DNA from 2 places in the Caballeronia sp. DA-9 genome. Region 1 is predicted to be linked to the other one. Evidence: predicted binding sites of a transcription regulator. Region 1 holds the regulator's gene; the other holds the start of a gene.
What was found. Region 1 encodes LexA, which represses DNA repair genes until DNA is damaged. Its sites were predicted from a motif close to ACTGTATNNNNATACAGT; they were not measured.
Positions count from the first base shown of each region.

Region 2: a site for LexA is predicted at 4,117-4,134, ahead of recA (recombinase RecA). Genes of this name have one in related genera too.

Region 1 is NZ_CP195133.1:1,657,838-1,665,613, reverse strand. It holds gene cysW (sulfate ABC transporter permease subunit CysW) at 1-825, opposite strand, end outside; gene cysT (sulfate ABC transporter permease subunit CysT) at 822-1,718, opposite strand; gene ACRWA7_RS23920 (sulfate ABC transporter substrate-binding protein) at 1,912-2,949, opposite strand; gene lexA (transcriptional repressor LexA) at 3,244-3,900, shown strand; gene ACRWA7_RS23910 (hypothetical protein) at 4,106-4,501, shown strand; gene ACRWA7_RS23905 (DUF2939 domain-containing protein) at 4,650-5,267, shown strand; gene ACRWA7_RS23900 (universal stress protein) at 5,285-5,791, opposite strand; gene nodI (nodulation factor ABC transporter ATP-binding protein NodI) at 6,179-7,144, shown strand; gene ACRWA7_RS23890 (ABC transporter permease) at 7,232-7,776, shown strand, end outside.
Region 2 is NZ_CP195133.1:675,392-683,167, forward strand. It holds gene ACRWA7_RS19260 (MFS transporter) at 1-1,437, opposite strand, end outside; gene ACRWA7_RS19265 (sensor histidine kinase N-terminal domain-containing protein) at 1,661-3,238, opposite strand; gene ACRWA7_RS19270 (response regulator) at 3,246-3,986, opposite strand; gene recA (recombinase RecA) at 4,214-5,287, shown strand; gene recX (recombination regulator RecX) at 5,304-6,860, shown strand; gene ACRWA7_RS19285 (DUF2889 domain-containing protein) at 6,983-7,669, shown strand.

The DNA.
Region 1 (7,776 bases):
GAGCGCAAGCAGCGCAAGCAGCGAGGCCACGGCGAACGCCGCCGAGAAGTTGTATTCGTTGTAGAGAATTTCGACGTGCAGCGGCATGGTGTCGGTCTGGCCGCGAATGTGGCCCGAAACCACCGACACCGCGCCGAACTCGCCCATCGCCCGGGCGTTGCAGAGGATCACTCCATACAGCAAACCCCACTTGACGTTGGGCAAGGTCACGCGCCGGAAAATCTGCCAGCCCGATGCACCGAGTACATGCGCAGCCTCTTCTTCATCATTGCCTTGCGCCTGCATCAGCGGGATCAACTCGCGCGCAACGAACGGAAACGTGACGAAGATCGTAGCGAGCACGATGCCGGGCACGGCGAAGATGATCTGCACGTTATGGTCGATAAGCCAGGGTCCGAACCAGCCCTGCGCGCCGAACATCAGCACGTAGATCAGGCCCGAGACGACCGGCGAAACAGAGAAAGGCAAGTCGATCAGCGTGGTGAGAAACGCCTTGCCGCGAAACTCGAATTTCGCGATCGCCCAGGACGCCGACAGGCCGAACACCACGTTCAGCGGTACGGCAATCGCGGCGGTGATCAGCGTGAGCTTGATGGCCGACCACGCATCGGGGTCCTTCAAGGAATCGAAGTAATAGGCCACGCCCTTCGCGAAGGCTTGCGCGAATACGGCGACAAGCGGCACGACGAGAAACAGCGCGAGAAAAATCAGCGCGACCGCAGTCAGGATCCAGCGCACTGCGCGCGGTTCGGTGACGGGATCGAGCTTGTGTTCTACCGCGCGCAACGCCGCGATATCGGCCGTTTTCTGGTTGACGCTGCTCATGCCTTGGCTCCGTCGATGTGCAACGAACCGGCGAGCGCGGGCGCTGGACCCGCGCCGCCACGGCTCGTGCGCCGCTGGAGAAACCATTGCAGCGTGTTGATGAGCAGCAGCATCAGGAACGACACGCACAGCATCACCACGGCAATCGCGGTTGCCCCGGCGTAGTCGTATTGTTCCAGCTTCGTGATGATCAGCAGCGACGTGATTTCGGATTTCATCGGCACATTGCCCGCGATGAAAATCACCGAGCCGTATTCACCGAGCGCACGCGCGAAAGCAAGCGCAAAGCCGGTCAGAAGCGCGGGGAAAAGCGACGGCAGCACCACGCGGCGAAACGTGAGCCAGCGCGTTGCGCCCAGGCACGCGGCGGCTTCCTCCTGCTCGCGCTCGAAGTCTTCGAGCACTGGCTGCACCGTGCGCACCACGAACGGCAAGCCAATGAACGTCAGCGCCACCAGCACGCCAAGCGGCGTGAACGCCACCTTGAGCCCAAGCGGCGCAAGAAATTGCCCGATCCAGCCGTTGGGCGCGTACACGGCCGCGAGTGCAATCCCTGCAACGGACGTGGGCAAGGCGAACGGCAGGTCGACCACTGCATCCACGATGCGTTTGAACGGAAAGGTGTATCGCACGAGAACCCAGGCGACCAGGAAGCCGAACACCGCGTTGATCAATGCGCCGCCAAGCGCCGCCGAAAACGTCAGGCGATACGACGCCATCACGCGGGGCGCCGTGACCGCGCGCACGAACGTCGCCCAGTCGAGCGTGGCCGTCTTGGCAAAGGTCGCGGCAAGCGGAATCAGAACCACGAGGCTCAGATACGCCACCGTGATGCCAAGCGTCAGGCCGAAGCCCGGCAGTGCGCTGGGCTTGCGGAAAGTGAAAGTTGTCATGCGTCCATCATCCAGTACCGTTGCGCCGCGGGGACGGCGCTTCAGGGTGTTTCAAGGTTCTGACCGTCTGTGCGGCCGTGTTGGCGCTTCCGGGTTCTTCTGTTTTTCGACCTTTGACGACCCTTTATGACTACAGCATCGCGAGCGGATGACCGCGGGCGATGCTGTATTTCCTGCTTTCATGCCGCCACAATTACTGCGGCTGATAGATCGAATCGAACACGCCGCCATCGGCGAAATGCGTCTTTTGCGCCTTTGTCCAGCCGCCGAACGAATCGTCGATGGTGTAAAGCTTGATCTTCGGGAACTGCTTGGTGAGCGCGGCCGGAACCGTGGTCGAACGCGGCCGGTAGAAGTTGCGCGCCGCGATCTCCTGACCTTCCTCGCTATACAAGTACTTGAGATACGCCTCGGCAAGCTTGCGCGTGCCATGACGGTCAACGACCTTGTCGACGACAGCAACCGGCGGTTCAGCCAGGATGCTCACCGAGGGGACCACGATCTCGAACTTGTCCGGACCGAACTCCTTCAACGACAGAAACGCCTCGTTTTCCCACGCAATCAGCACGTCGCCCTGACCACGCTGCACGAAGCTCGTGGTCGCGCCACGCGCGCCTGAATCCAGCACGCCGGCGTTTTTATACAGCTTCGTCACGAAGTCCTTGGCCGTCGTTGCATTTCCGCCCGGCAGATGTTCCGCATACGCCCACGCCGCGAGGTAGTTCCAGCGTGCGCCGCCGGACGTCTTGGGGTTCGGCGTCACAATCGATACACCCGGCTTGACCAGATCCGGCCAGTCCTTGATCTGCTTCGGGTTGCCCTTGCGCACGAGGAAGACGATCGTCGACGTGTACGGCGACGCATTGTCCGGGAGGCGTTTTTGCCAGTCCTGCGCCACGATGCCCTTCGCCGACAACGCATCGATGTCGTAAGCAAGCGCCAGCGTCACCACATCGGCTTGCAAGCCATCCAGAACGGCGCGCGCCTGACCGCCCGAGCCGCCGTGCGACTGCTTGAACGTGACGGTTTCGCCAGTCTCGGCTTTCCATTTCTTGCCGAAAGCCTGATTGAAGTCCTGATACAGCTCACGCGTCGGGTCGTACGACACGTTGAGAAACGAGGTATCGGCGTGCGCCTGCGCGATCATCCCTACCCCCGACGCGGCCCCGATAACCGCTGTCGCCAGCAGTTTCCTTGCACGCGCGCCCCATCCCGAATTCCGACTCAGCATTCCCCGTTCTCCGTCTTATGGTGTTTGATGGGCTGAGTCTATCGACGGGCTTTCATTATTAAAAATAATTGTTCCTCATTCTTTTAGATCGAAAAGTGCTAATGAAGGCTGGAAGCGGCGTTGCGACCAATAAATGGCTGTTGAAGCGCCGCATTTTGGGCTGTCGTGTGGTGCAAACGACGTCGAACTTAAAGTAAAGCTTGAAAAGCGGCGAATACTGTATAAAACTACAGGCATCTGTTCATCCATACAGTGGATCGCGGACCAGACAAGGGGCTAAAGCACGTGACCAAAATGAGCAAACTGACTGCGCGGCAGCAAGAGGTGTTTGAACTGATCCAGCGCGCTATCGAGCGGACGGGATTTCCGCCCACGCGCGCCGAGATTGCCGCGGAACTTGGCTTCAGTTCGGCCAATTCCGCCGAGGAACATCTTCGTGCACTGGCTCGTAAAGGAGTGATCGAGCTGGCCGCCGGATCGTCACGCGGTATCCGCTTGCTGAACCAGGCAGGTCCCGACGACGGACCGCATCAATTCACGTTGCCGCATGCCAGTATCATGCAATTGTCATTGCCGCTGGTCGGGCGCGTGGCTGCGGGCAGCCCGATCCTTGCGCAGGAACATATCTCGCAGCATTTCGCCTGTGATCCGGCCTTGTTCTCCAGCAAGCCCGACTATCTGCTGAAGGTTCGCGGACTTTCCATGCGAGACGCAGGCATCTTCGACGGCGACCTTCTCGCGGTGCAAAAGAAGAACGAAGCCAAGGATGGCCAGATCGTTGTCGCGCGCCTTGGCGACGACGTAACGGTGAAACGCTGGAAGCGCCGTCCTGACGGGGTTGAACTGATCGCCGAAAATCCTGACTACGAAAATATCTTCGTGGCTTCGGGCAGCGACGAATTCGCACTTGAAGGTATTGCTGTAGGACTGATTCGATCCGGCGAACTCTGACGCGCGCCGGATGCTGTTGAATTAACGACGGCGTTTGGTTTTGTTCGGTTCTTTCGTTCAAGACGCTGTTTTCTGAATCTGCGTGGCGGCAACGGGTGCTCCTGCTTCCGGCCGCGCCACAGTCGAATTTCCGGTTTTGTAAAGCGTGACGGACATCGCATTCGCGATTGACCGGCGCGCACCCTATTGTTCACGGAGAAACATCATGGAACGATTTGCCCGTCTGTTTTCTGTCGCGTTTTTATCGGCTGCGTCAGCTTCTTTTGCGCCCGCAGCGCGCTCACCACTTTCGTTCAGGCAATTCCGGGAGTTCGGCCGCTTTCGGCATTTGCGCGCGCTGATTTCCTGCAAGACGCGCAAGGACACCCATACGCCAGACCTCTTCGACGAACCGCCCGTCCTGCCGTCGCGGCAGCCAGCGTTCGCGCGTGTGTCGCTGAATGCTTCCGTGCATGCGCAGGCTGAGCGGCGTGCACCGGTACGCGTTTATCGCGGTGAATCGCGCGTCATCATGGTTGGAAATATTGAAGCGGTGTCGCGCATGATCGACCGCTGCGTCGACGAAGAACGTGCGGGTGTCGAAGGTGGCTTGCTTGCATGAACCTTCGGGTCGTTTTTTTGCCAATGAGTTTGAGGGATCGATTTCGTGGCGGCGCGGTCAACTAACAGTGGTTGGACTTCTCGCGCCCGGAAATTCGCGGTTCGCTCATCCAGTTATTCAGCTCATTTGCACGAAGGCGCCCTGACGTATGTCTCGTACGAGCAAGTCGGTTTTAACTGCATTGATTGTGGTTGCGGTCATCGCGGCGCTCGGGATGTTCTACGCGTCCCCGTATATCGCGCTCGACAGGATCAAACGCGCCGCCGACGCTCGCGACGCCGCGACGGTGAATGCATACGTGGACTTCCCGCTGTTGCGTGAGAGCCTGAAGGACCAGGTCGGTCAACTGATTACGCGAAAGATCGATGTGCAAAAAAGCGGCAATCCGCTGGCGCTACTTGGTGCAATGATCGGCGCGGCGTTGATTGGCCCGCTCGTGGATTCGTATGCAACGCCGGATGGCGTAGCGGCGATTTTAAATGGCATGCCGCCGCGAGGCGAGCCCGGCGAGAAACCACCGGCTCCGTCTTCGAGCGATCCCACGGCTGCTGGAACACCGCCAGCCTCGCCACAACCGCCGCCCGTGACGAGCACGCCTGCCCAACCCGCGCCCAAACAGCCGCCTCGGACTACTGCTGGCTACAGGAGTTTCGATACCTTCGCGGTCAACTACCAGCATGGCGCCGGAGACGCGCGCTACTCGGCCATTCTCAAACGATACGGCCTGTTCTCGTGGAAACTGGTGGGTATCGAGTTGAACGGGTGAACCGGGCAGGTTCGTCGTCAAGCATTCACTTCCGCCTTCGCAGGCACTGCGGCATGCGCCGCGTCCTCCTGCTCGGCCGTTGATCCGACCGGCGACACGGCCACCAAAATGCTGCACGACACACGGTCCATCAGCGGTGTGTTACCCGCGCCCATCCACCACCGTGCAAGGCCCGTGCGGCAACGGTGTCCGACCACCACCAGATCCACCTGCAGGCTTTGCGCCAATCCGGCGATTTCATCGATAGGATGACCGAACGCAAAATGACCCTGCGCGCTCACGCCGCGCTCCGTCAGCCACTCCACGCCTTCGCGCAAGATATCCCGTGCGGCGTCTTCGAAGCGCCCGCAGGCCATGTCCGTAAGCAGGCCTGCGCTTTGTGCAATGCTGGAACGCATATCCACAACGGCCAGCAGATGCGTTTCGGCCTTCAGCTCGAGCGCAAGATTCGCGCCGTCACGCAGCGCCTTTCGTCCTTCACGAGAGCCGTCGTAGCACAGCAGGATTTTTCGGTAGCTCGCCATGGTGGTTCTCCGCGCTGCTCGTGGCAGCAAAGGGCATCGAAAAAACAGTCGTCAACGTGTTGCGTGTTCTGCCCTGTGCCCAGCGGGCGACAAAACGCGTGTCGCGTTGCCGTCATCATGGTGCGTCGCTAAAACGCTTGCAACGATGGAAAACGCTAATGCATGTGCATCGCGGAAAAAACTTCAAGCGTGCAGCGTGCCAGCACGCGTAACGCCTTGTCTGACGGGGCTCTGCGGGTTTGACCGGCACTTCACCACGAGCCCCGCGCAGTCACGGGATGGCGTTCATGCGCATAGGCAGTGCAGGCCATGCGCGCCGCCGCGCCGCGCTGGTGCAATCGATTAAACTAGGCAGCTTGTTTCCGTCCCGACGCCGAGTCCTCCCGCATGGCAGATGCAGCAGTGTTACCCCACGACACCCGACCGGCGGATCACGCGCCGGTACGCCCGGCTATCGAGTTTATCGATGTCGAAAAACACTACGGCGACAAGACGGTCGTCAATGGATTGTCCTTTCACGTACAACCTGGCGAGTGTTTCGGGCTGCTCGGACCCAATGGCGCGGGCAAGACGACCACGCTCAAGATGCTGCTCGGGCTCGCAGCGCCGGATATCGGCACGATCCGCCTCGTCGATGAACCCATTCCGTCGCGCGCCCGCTACGCGCGGCGGCGCGTCGGCGTTGTTCCGCAATTCGACAATCTCGACCCGGATTTCACGGTCCGCGAAAACCTGCTGATCTTCGGCCGGTATTTCGGCATGAGCGGGCGCGAGATCGAGGCAGTGGTCCCGTCGCTACTGGAATTCGCGCGGCTCGAAAGCAAGGCGAATGCGCGGGTCGGCGAATTGTCTGGCGGCATGAAGCGGCGGCTGACGCTCGCACGTGCGCTTGTGAACGATCCCGACGTCCTGGTGATGGACGAACCGACCACGGGTCTGGATCCGCAAGCACGCCACCTGATCTGGGAACGGCTGCGCTCGCTGCTCGCGCGCGGCAAGACCATTCTTCTCACCACGCACTTCATGGAGGAAGCCGAACGGCTTTGCGACCGGCTGTGCGTGATCGAGGAAGGACGCAAGGTCGCGGAAGGCAAGCCCGATGAACTGATCGAGCGGGTGATCGGTTGCGACGTGATCGAGATCTACGGACCCGATCCGCAGGCATTGCGCGAGGAACTCGCACCGTTCGTGGGCCGTATGGAAATCAGCGGCGAAACGCTGTTTTGTTATGTCGATGACCCCGCGCCCGTGCATCAGCGGGTGAAGGGCCGGCCGGGCGTGCGTTACCTGCACAGGCCCGCCAATCTGGAAGACGTGTTTTTGCGCCTGACCGGGCGCGAGATGGTGGACTAGCCAATGTCGAGCAAACCGCAAACAAGCGCCCCGGACATTTCCCGTCAAGCCGTGCCGAAGCCCGAACACGAGCCGTTCCTGTCATCCATGCCGGCAAACGCCTCGAACTGGATGTCGGTCTGGCGGCGCAACTATCTCGTCTGGAAAAAGCTTGCGATCGCATCGATGTTCGGCAATCTGGCGGACCCGATGATCTATCTGTTCGGCCTGGGTCTCGGACTGGGGCTGATGGTCGGCCACGTGGACGGCGTTTCGTACATCGCGTTTCTTGCGGCGGGCACGGTGGCGTCGAGCGTGATGATGTCGGCGAGCTTCGAGGCCATGTATTCCGGCTTCTCCCGCATGCACGTCCAGCGCACGTGGGAGGCGATCATGCACACGCCACTCACGCTCGGCGATATTGTGCTGGCCGAGATCGTGTGGGCCGCAAGCAAGTCCGTGCTCTCGGGTGTTGCCATCATGCTGGTGGCCGGCGTGCTTGGGTACGCCAGTTTTCCATCGATGCTCTATGCGTTGCCGGTGATCGTCCTGACCGGTCTGGCGTTTTCCAGCACGGCGATGATCGTGACGGCGCTCGCGCCGAGCTACGACTTTTTCATGTTCTACCAGACGCTTGCGCTTACGCCGATGCT
Region 2 (7,776 bases), 980 kb from region 1:
CATCTCGACCAGCATCGCGGCAATCGGCCCATAAACCATCGTCACGTAGATCATCATGATGGTCAGGATCACAATAGCCATCGGCCAGTTGATCAGCGCCGGATCAGCCTTCGCCGGATAACCCGCCGACTTCAGCGTGCCGGCCAGCGTCTTGTCGAACGCGGTGCCCTGGACTTTTGCATCGGCAGCCTTGCCGTCGTACGTGTTCACCACCGTATCGCCCACCTTGATCTGCGCGAGCGTTCCAGCCGGCGCGGCCACGTTTTCGTAGTTCAAGCCGGACTTCGACAACGCGCTCTTGGCAATATCGCAGGAGGTGGTGAACTTCGATGTACCCACCGGGTTGAACTGGAACGAGCACTCGTCGGGATTGGCAATGACGGTGATCGGCGACTTCACGGTTGCGGCTTCGAGCGTCGGGTTCGTGTAGTGAGCGAGCGCATGGAAGAGCGGAAAATACGTCAGCGCGGCAATCAGGCAGCCCGCCATGATGATCGGCTTGCGCCCGATCTTGTCGGACAGCGACCCAAAGAACAGGAAGAACGGCGTGCCAATCAGCAGCGCGACGGCGACCATGATGTTGGCGCTCGTGCCATCGACCTTCAGCGTCTGCGTCAGGAAAAACAGCGTGTAGAACTGGCCCGTGTACCAGACAACCGCCTGTCCCATCGTCAGCCCAAGGAGCGCGAGCAGCACGATCTTCAGGTTCTTCCATTGACCGAATGCTTCGGTCAGCGGCGCCTTCGACGTCTTGCCCTCGGCCTTGATGCGCTCGAAAACCGGCGATTCATGCAGTTTCAGCCGGATCCAGACGGACACGCCAAGCAGCACGATCGACACCAGGAACGGCACGCGCCAGGCCCATGCCCCGAAGGTGTCTTCGCCCACGGCGGTACGCACCACGAGAATGACGATCAGCGAGATGAACAGGCCGAGCGTGGCCGTGGTCTGGATCCACGCCGTCCACGCGCCGCGCTTGTTGGAAGGCGCATGTTCTGCAACATATGTCGCCGCGCCGCCGTATTCGCCGCCGAGCGCGAGCCCCTGCAGCAACCGCATGGCAATGAACAACACGGGCGCCGCTATGCCAATGGTCGCGTATCCGGGAAGCAAGCCGACCACGAAGGTCGACAAACCCATGATCACGATGGTCACAAGGAACGTGTATTTGCGGCCGACCATGTCGCCTAAACGCCCGAACACAATCGCCCCGAACGGACGCACGGCGAAACCCGCCGCGAAGCCAAGCAAGGTGAAGATGAAGGCGGCAGTCGGATTGACGCCGGAGAAGAAGGTCTTGCTGATATAGATGGCGAGCGAGCCCGCCAGATAGAAGTCATACCACTCGAATACCGTGCCCAGCGATGACGCGAAAATCACGCGCCGTTCTTCGCTTGTCATCGGCGCGTGGGAAATGCGCCCCTCGACCGTCGCCATGAATCATCTCCTGATCTTGATTTTGAATGGCGCCCCGCGAATAGCGGCACCGTGCACCGATTATTGGAGTGAAAACTTACGGCGTTCTGACGTGATGATGGTATGTGGTTTTTTGTGCATTGAGATGTTTGGAATAACGTCGCTCAAAAACTTATATGAAGCCATCTTCTTCTGCTAACTATAGGTAAATTCACGACCTAAGAAAATTCTCCTCGATGCTTGGTCAGGGTTTGTCCCGGGCAGGATAAACCCGCCTTAAGCCAACTCTGACGAGCGTTCCAGCTTGCCGAGGCGTCTCGTTGTACACATGGTCTTCGATATCGAGCGTGCCGCCGTGCATGGTCACAATCTCCCGTACGATTGCCAAGCCCAGTCCACTGCCGTCACCTTCACGCCCCAGGATCCGATAAAACCGCTCCACCACGCGCGTTCGTTCCGCGGCCGGAATGCCCAATCCCGTGTCCTCGACCTCGAGAAAAACGCGGCGCGTATCCGAATCCTCGGTACGCACGCGGACGGTTATTCGACCGCCGGGCGGGGTGTAGCGAATGGCGTTATCGATAAGATTTGACAACATCTCGCGCAACATCACCATGTTGCCTTCCACTTCGACGGGATGCGGCGGCTCTTCATATCCAATGTCCATTCGCTTTGCCAACGCCGCCTGCACCCAGTCGCGCACGGCGAGCCGCGCGAGATCGGTGAGTTCGACGCGCGAGAAAATCTGCCCGGTCATTCGGTTCTCGGCGCGCGCAAGCGCGAGCAGTTGAGTGACGAGCCGCGCCGCGTGCTCGGAACTCGTCGCGATCTGTTCCAGCGAACGCTGCACTTCAGCGGGCACGTCCTGTCGCAACGCCAGTTCGGCCTGCGTCCGCAAGCCGGCGAGTGGCGTTTTCATCTGATGGGCGGCGTCGGCTATGAAGCGCTTTTGCAACTCCATGTTCTGCTCGAGCCGGTTGAGCAAATCATTGAACGATGCTACCAGCGGCGCGATTTCCGGCGGCGCGCGACTCGCTTCGAGCGGGGAAAGATCGTCCGGCCGGCGCGCCCGGATGTTTGACTGCAAGGCGTGCAGCGGCGCAAGCCCGCGCGAAAGCCCGAACCACACCAGTACGATGGCCAGCGGCAAGATCACGAATTGCGGCAGGATCACGCCCTTGATGATGTCGTTGGCCAACTGGCTGCGTTTATCGAGCGTTTCCGCCACCTGGATAAGCACCGGCTGCGACAGCGACGGGGATTCAACCGTCGTGTACGCCACGCGGATGTCGTTGCCGCGCAATACGTCGTCGCGAAATTCCACAATGCCGGGTTGCGGGCGGTCGTCGTTGTGGGGCAGGGGCATGTCGGCGTCGCCGCCTACCAGTTCGCCTCTCGTGCCAAGCACCTGGAAAAAAACGCTATCGACGTTATCCGCCCTCAGGAAATCACGCGTGGCATTCGGCAGCCGCAGTTCGGCCACGCCGTTGACCGGCTGGATCTGCCGGGCAAGCACGTAGGCGTCGGTTTCGAGCGCGCGGTCGAACGGCCCGTTGGCAATCGACTTCGCGACCAGATACGTCACAGCGATGCTCATGGGCCACAACAAAAGCAGTGGCGCGAGCATCCAGTCGAGGATTTCGCCGAACAATGAACGCGGCGCCGGCTCGCCGTCGGGCTCCAGTTGATCCGGGGGCGCGAACGGGTTGGCGTAACGCGCGTCACGAGACACGTCGGGGTCTGCATTGAGCAGATCCGGCGACGGGTGTGGCAACTCGCGTAACGCCTGGGCGGCACGCTTGGAAGTAGCGGGCGAGCCCATAACGTGATTACTTATAGTGAGGGCTGGACGGTGCTGGGCCAGCGTCCGCAGGTCCTGGCGGGACCGGAGCGACGGCTGGTACAACGGCTTTTTCAAGGCTATAGCCTAGCCCGCGAACGGTCATGATGCGCGCTCCGCCGGGCTCGATTTTTTTTCTTAGCCGATGGACATAGACTTCGATCGCGTTATTGCTGACTTCCTCGCCCCACTCGCAAAGATGGTTGACAAGCTGTTCCTTCGATACCAGCCGGCCAACCCTTTGCAGAAGGACTTCGAGCACGCCGAGTTCGCGCGCGGACAACTCGATGACCTGGTCGTTGATGGACGCAATGCGCCCGACCTGATCGAATGAAAGCGCGCCGTGCCTGACAACAGTAGGACCGCCGCCCGCGCCGCGCCGCGTGAGGGCGCGCACGCGGGCTTCGAGTTCGTTCAGCGCGAACGGTTTGGCCATGTAATCGTCGGCGCCGAGGTCGAGGCCCTTGACGCGCTCGTCGACGCTGTCGGCGGCTGTGAGAATGAGCACGGGCATCTGCGAATTGCGGGCGCGCAAGCGCCGCAGGACTTCGAGGCCGGACATCATGGGTAGCCCCAGATCAAGGATCAGAAGGTCGAAAGTTTGTAGCGAAAGGGCGGTATCGGCTTCCACGCCATGCTTGACGTGATCCACCGCATACCCCGATTGGCGGAGTGATCGAACCAGACCATCCGCGAGTATGCTGTCGTCTTCGGCAATGAGTATTCGCATCGTAGTGTGCGCAGAAAGCATTGCCGGCACCGCAATTCGCCCGGCGCGGCGGTCTCCAGGTGTTGTGGTGCGCTTGCAAGGTCACAGCGTGGTGTTGAAACTACGCGCACTGATCCCACTTGCAAAAACACCTGTTTTTTTATACAGTGTCTGAAGCAGTGCACCCAGTGGGACAAAAGCCCCGCGGGCATGCGCCAGATGCCGTTCATCATAGCAAAGGACGATTCATGGAAGATAGCAAGAAAGGCCCGGGCGGGATGTCTGCGGAGAAGAGCAAGGCGCTGGCCGCTGCGCTGTCGCAGATCGAAAAGCAATTCGGCAAGGGGTCGATCATGCGACTCGGCGCTGGCGAAGTCATTGAAGACATCCAGGTGGTGTCGACTGGTTCGCTCGGACTGGATATTGCATTGGGCGTCGGCGGCTTGCCGCGCGGACGTGTGGTCGAGGTCTACGGTCCGGAATCGTCGGGCAAGACCACGCTGACGCTGCAAGTGATCGCGGAAATGCAGAAACTCGGCGGCACGGCGGCGTTTATTGACGCGGAACACGCACTCGACATTGCCTATGCGCAAAAGCTCGGCGTAAATCCGTCGGACCTGCTGATCTCGCAGCCGGATACGGGCGAGCAGGCGCTGGAAATCGCGGACGCTTTAGTGCGCTCGGGTTCCATCGATATGATCGTGATCGACTCGGTTGCGGCGCTGGTTCCGAAGGCTGAAATCGAAGGCGAAATGGGCGATTCGCTGCCTGGCTTGCAAGCACGTTTGATGTCGCAGGCGCTGCGCAAGCTGACCGGCACAATCAAACGTACGAACTGTCTGGTGATTTTCATCAACCAGATTCGCATGAAGATTGGCGTCATGTTCGGCAATCCGGAAACCACAACGGGTGGTAATGCGCTGAAGTTCTACGCGTCCGTTCGTCTGGATATTCGCCGTATTGGCTCGATCAAGAAGAACGACGAAGTGATCGGCAATGAAACGCGCGTGAAGGTGGTGAAGAACAAGGTCGCGCCGCCATTCCGCGAAGCCATCTTCGACATTCTTTATGGCGAAGGTATCTCGCGTCAGGGCGAAATCATCGACTTGGGCGTGCAAGCCAAGTTGGTGGACAAAGCCGGTGCCTGGTACAGCTACAACGGCGAGCGGATTGGTCAGGGCAAGGACAACGCGCGTGAATTCCTGCGTGAGAATCCGGAAATGGCGCGCGAAATCGAGAACAAGATCCGCGAGTCGCTGGGCGTCAATGCAATGGCCGATGCACTGCCGGGCGTTGCCGAAGTGGCTGATGAAGAAGAATGAGTTTTAGGCGGTAAAGATGATGCGCAAGAGCCGGTTCGGATCGAAAACCGGTCGCGATTCAAGTCGTGACTCGGAGCAAGACGACGCAAAGGACGATTCGGACGGCTCGAATTCCTCAGGTGATGACGGCGAAAATATCGGCGCTGAGGAAGAGGTTGATCACTATGAAAGAAGCAGCGACCGATATCGCGCGACATCGAATGAACGCGCTGGTGTGGAGGGATCTGCGCCGGCGCGTCGTTCATTTGGCAACAGCTTTAGTAAAGGTGGTGGCGAAAACGGCGGCGGCTTTAAGGGCAGCAGCTTTTCGAGCAACAAAAACAAAGGCAGCGGCAGCAGTTTCGGCAGAAAAAGCAGCTTTGGAAAAGGTGGTAACGGCTCGAGCCTTTCGATTGGAACATCGAAAGCCGAGGCTATCGCAGCGAGCGCCATTCCTAATGAAATTGCTGCGCCTGAAGAAGCCGACCCCGTATATGAGCGGTCAAGCGATCGTGCGTTTCCAAAGAAACGTAGTTCGTTTGGGGGCGGAGGGTTGGGGCGTTCGACTTCCGCAAGGTCATCGGCCAATGAATCAGATGACGTCTACGAGCGCTCCAGCGATAAAAAATTTGGACGAAGCAGTTCTGGCGGCGGCAACAAATCTTCATTCGGCACGAAGGCAGCCAGGAAGCCAGTTGACGGCGAAGACGTTTTCGAGCGATCGACCGACCGCGCCGCAAGCCGCCGAAGTGCTTTCTCAAAAAAGCTGACTGAAGATAAATCATCTACCGGGGTTGTAGATCCAGTTCAGCAACGGGCTGTGGCGAACGTCACAAACTCAGGCGATCGACTGAAGCAAGCGCAGGCCCTGGTTGAACAAACGCTTGTTCAAAAACCGCGTAGTGCATCCTCGAAAGCGGCGGTCACATCCACGCCTGAACGCTTGACGGCGACAGATCGGGCCATTGCAGGCGGCTTCGAGGACGCAGCCGATCCCTTCGAACCGTTCGAACAATGCGTGCCTGCAGAAAGCAGCGCTCCGGATGCACGGCTCTCAAACGCAGACTCCGAATCGGTCTATTCCCGCGGAACGACCGGCCGAAGCAAACCGCCGGCAACTAACGAAATCAAAAGAAAGCGCCCGCAGCTATCTCTGCGTGGTCGAGCGCTCGGCTATCTATCCCGCCGCGAACACAGCCGCGCGGAACTTACCCGCAAACTCACGCCGCACCTCACAGAAACCGATTCGCTGGAAACCTTGCTCGACGCACTTGAGCGGGAAGGCTGGTTATCGAATGAGCGGTTTGTCGAGAGCGTGGTTCACCGGCGCGGCGCGCGCCTGGGCACAAGCCGCATTGTGAATGAGCTCAAACGCAATGGCATCGATGAAACGCTTATTCAGGACGCTAACGCAGCGCTGAAAGACACCGAACTCGCGCGCGCGCGGGAAGTCTGGAGCAAAAAATACGGCGAACTGCCCGTCACGCCGGCCGATCGCGCCAAACAGGCCCGCTTTCTGGCAACCCGGGGGTTCACCAGCGGCGTGATCATGAAAGTCTTGAAGGCCAGTGACGACGATTTCAGCATGGAATAAGCCTGAAAGCGGCAAAAATCGCCCTGATTCAGCCTTAATCGGCCTACTGGCAACTCCGTCCGGCTCAAAATGCCCAGTATGGTAAAATCTCGGCGTTTTCCCATTCCGGCCTTTCTCTGCACATGCCGCTTTCCCCGCCCGTTTCCCGTCAGTTGCGCCATCGCCGCGCGATTCGAATGGAAGCGTTTGAGCGTGATGACGGCTTGTGGGACATCGAGGCCTGCCTAACTGATGAAAAGCCGCGCGACGTCAAACTCGCGTCGGGCGTCCGGCCCCAAGGCCTGCCGATCCATGAACTCTGGCTGCGCATCACTATCGACCGCACGTTCGCTATCGTCGACGCCGAAGCGGCTTCCGATTGGGCGCCGTATGGCCAGTTGTGTTCAGCATCAAACCCGGCTTACGGGGCGCTCATCGGCCTCAATCTCATACAAAATTTCCGTCGTGAATCGAGCCGTTTGCTGGCCGGCACGACCGGTTGCACCCATCTCACCGAACTTTGCGCCGTATTGCCCACCGCTGCCATCCAGGCTTTCGCTGGCGAAGTCTGGAATACCGAAAAGGGCGGCGCGCCCGGGCAATCAGGGGACGCGTCGAAGAAGCACGGCGCAGATTACGGCGCGCCCGGGAAATCAACCGATACAGACAAACCGCCTTTCCAGCTCGGCCGTTGCAACGCATTGCGTTTCGATGGCGAGGCTGTCCGGCAACACTATCCACGCTGGTTCGGTCACGCGCCCAGGAGCGCGTCCGACGGAACTGCACGCATCGTGGAAAAGGACAGCGGACAAGGCCGGGAGCGCACTTGAGCCAGCTCAGCGAAACCCGCTTGAGCAGGTTCACCAGAACTGGCCGACCACGAAATACCAGCAGAATCAGCATGCGTCCGGCGACGCTTGTCATCGCCACCGGATAC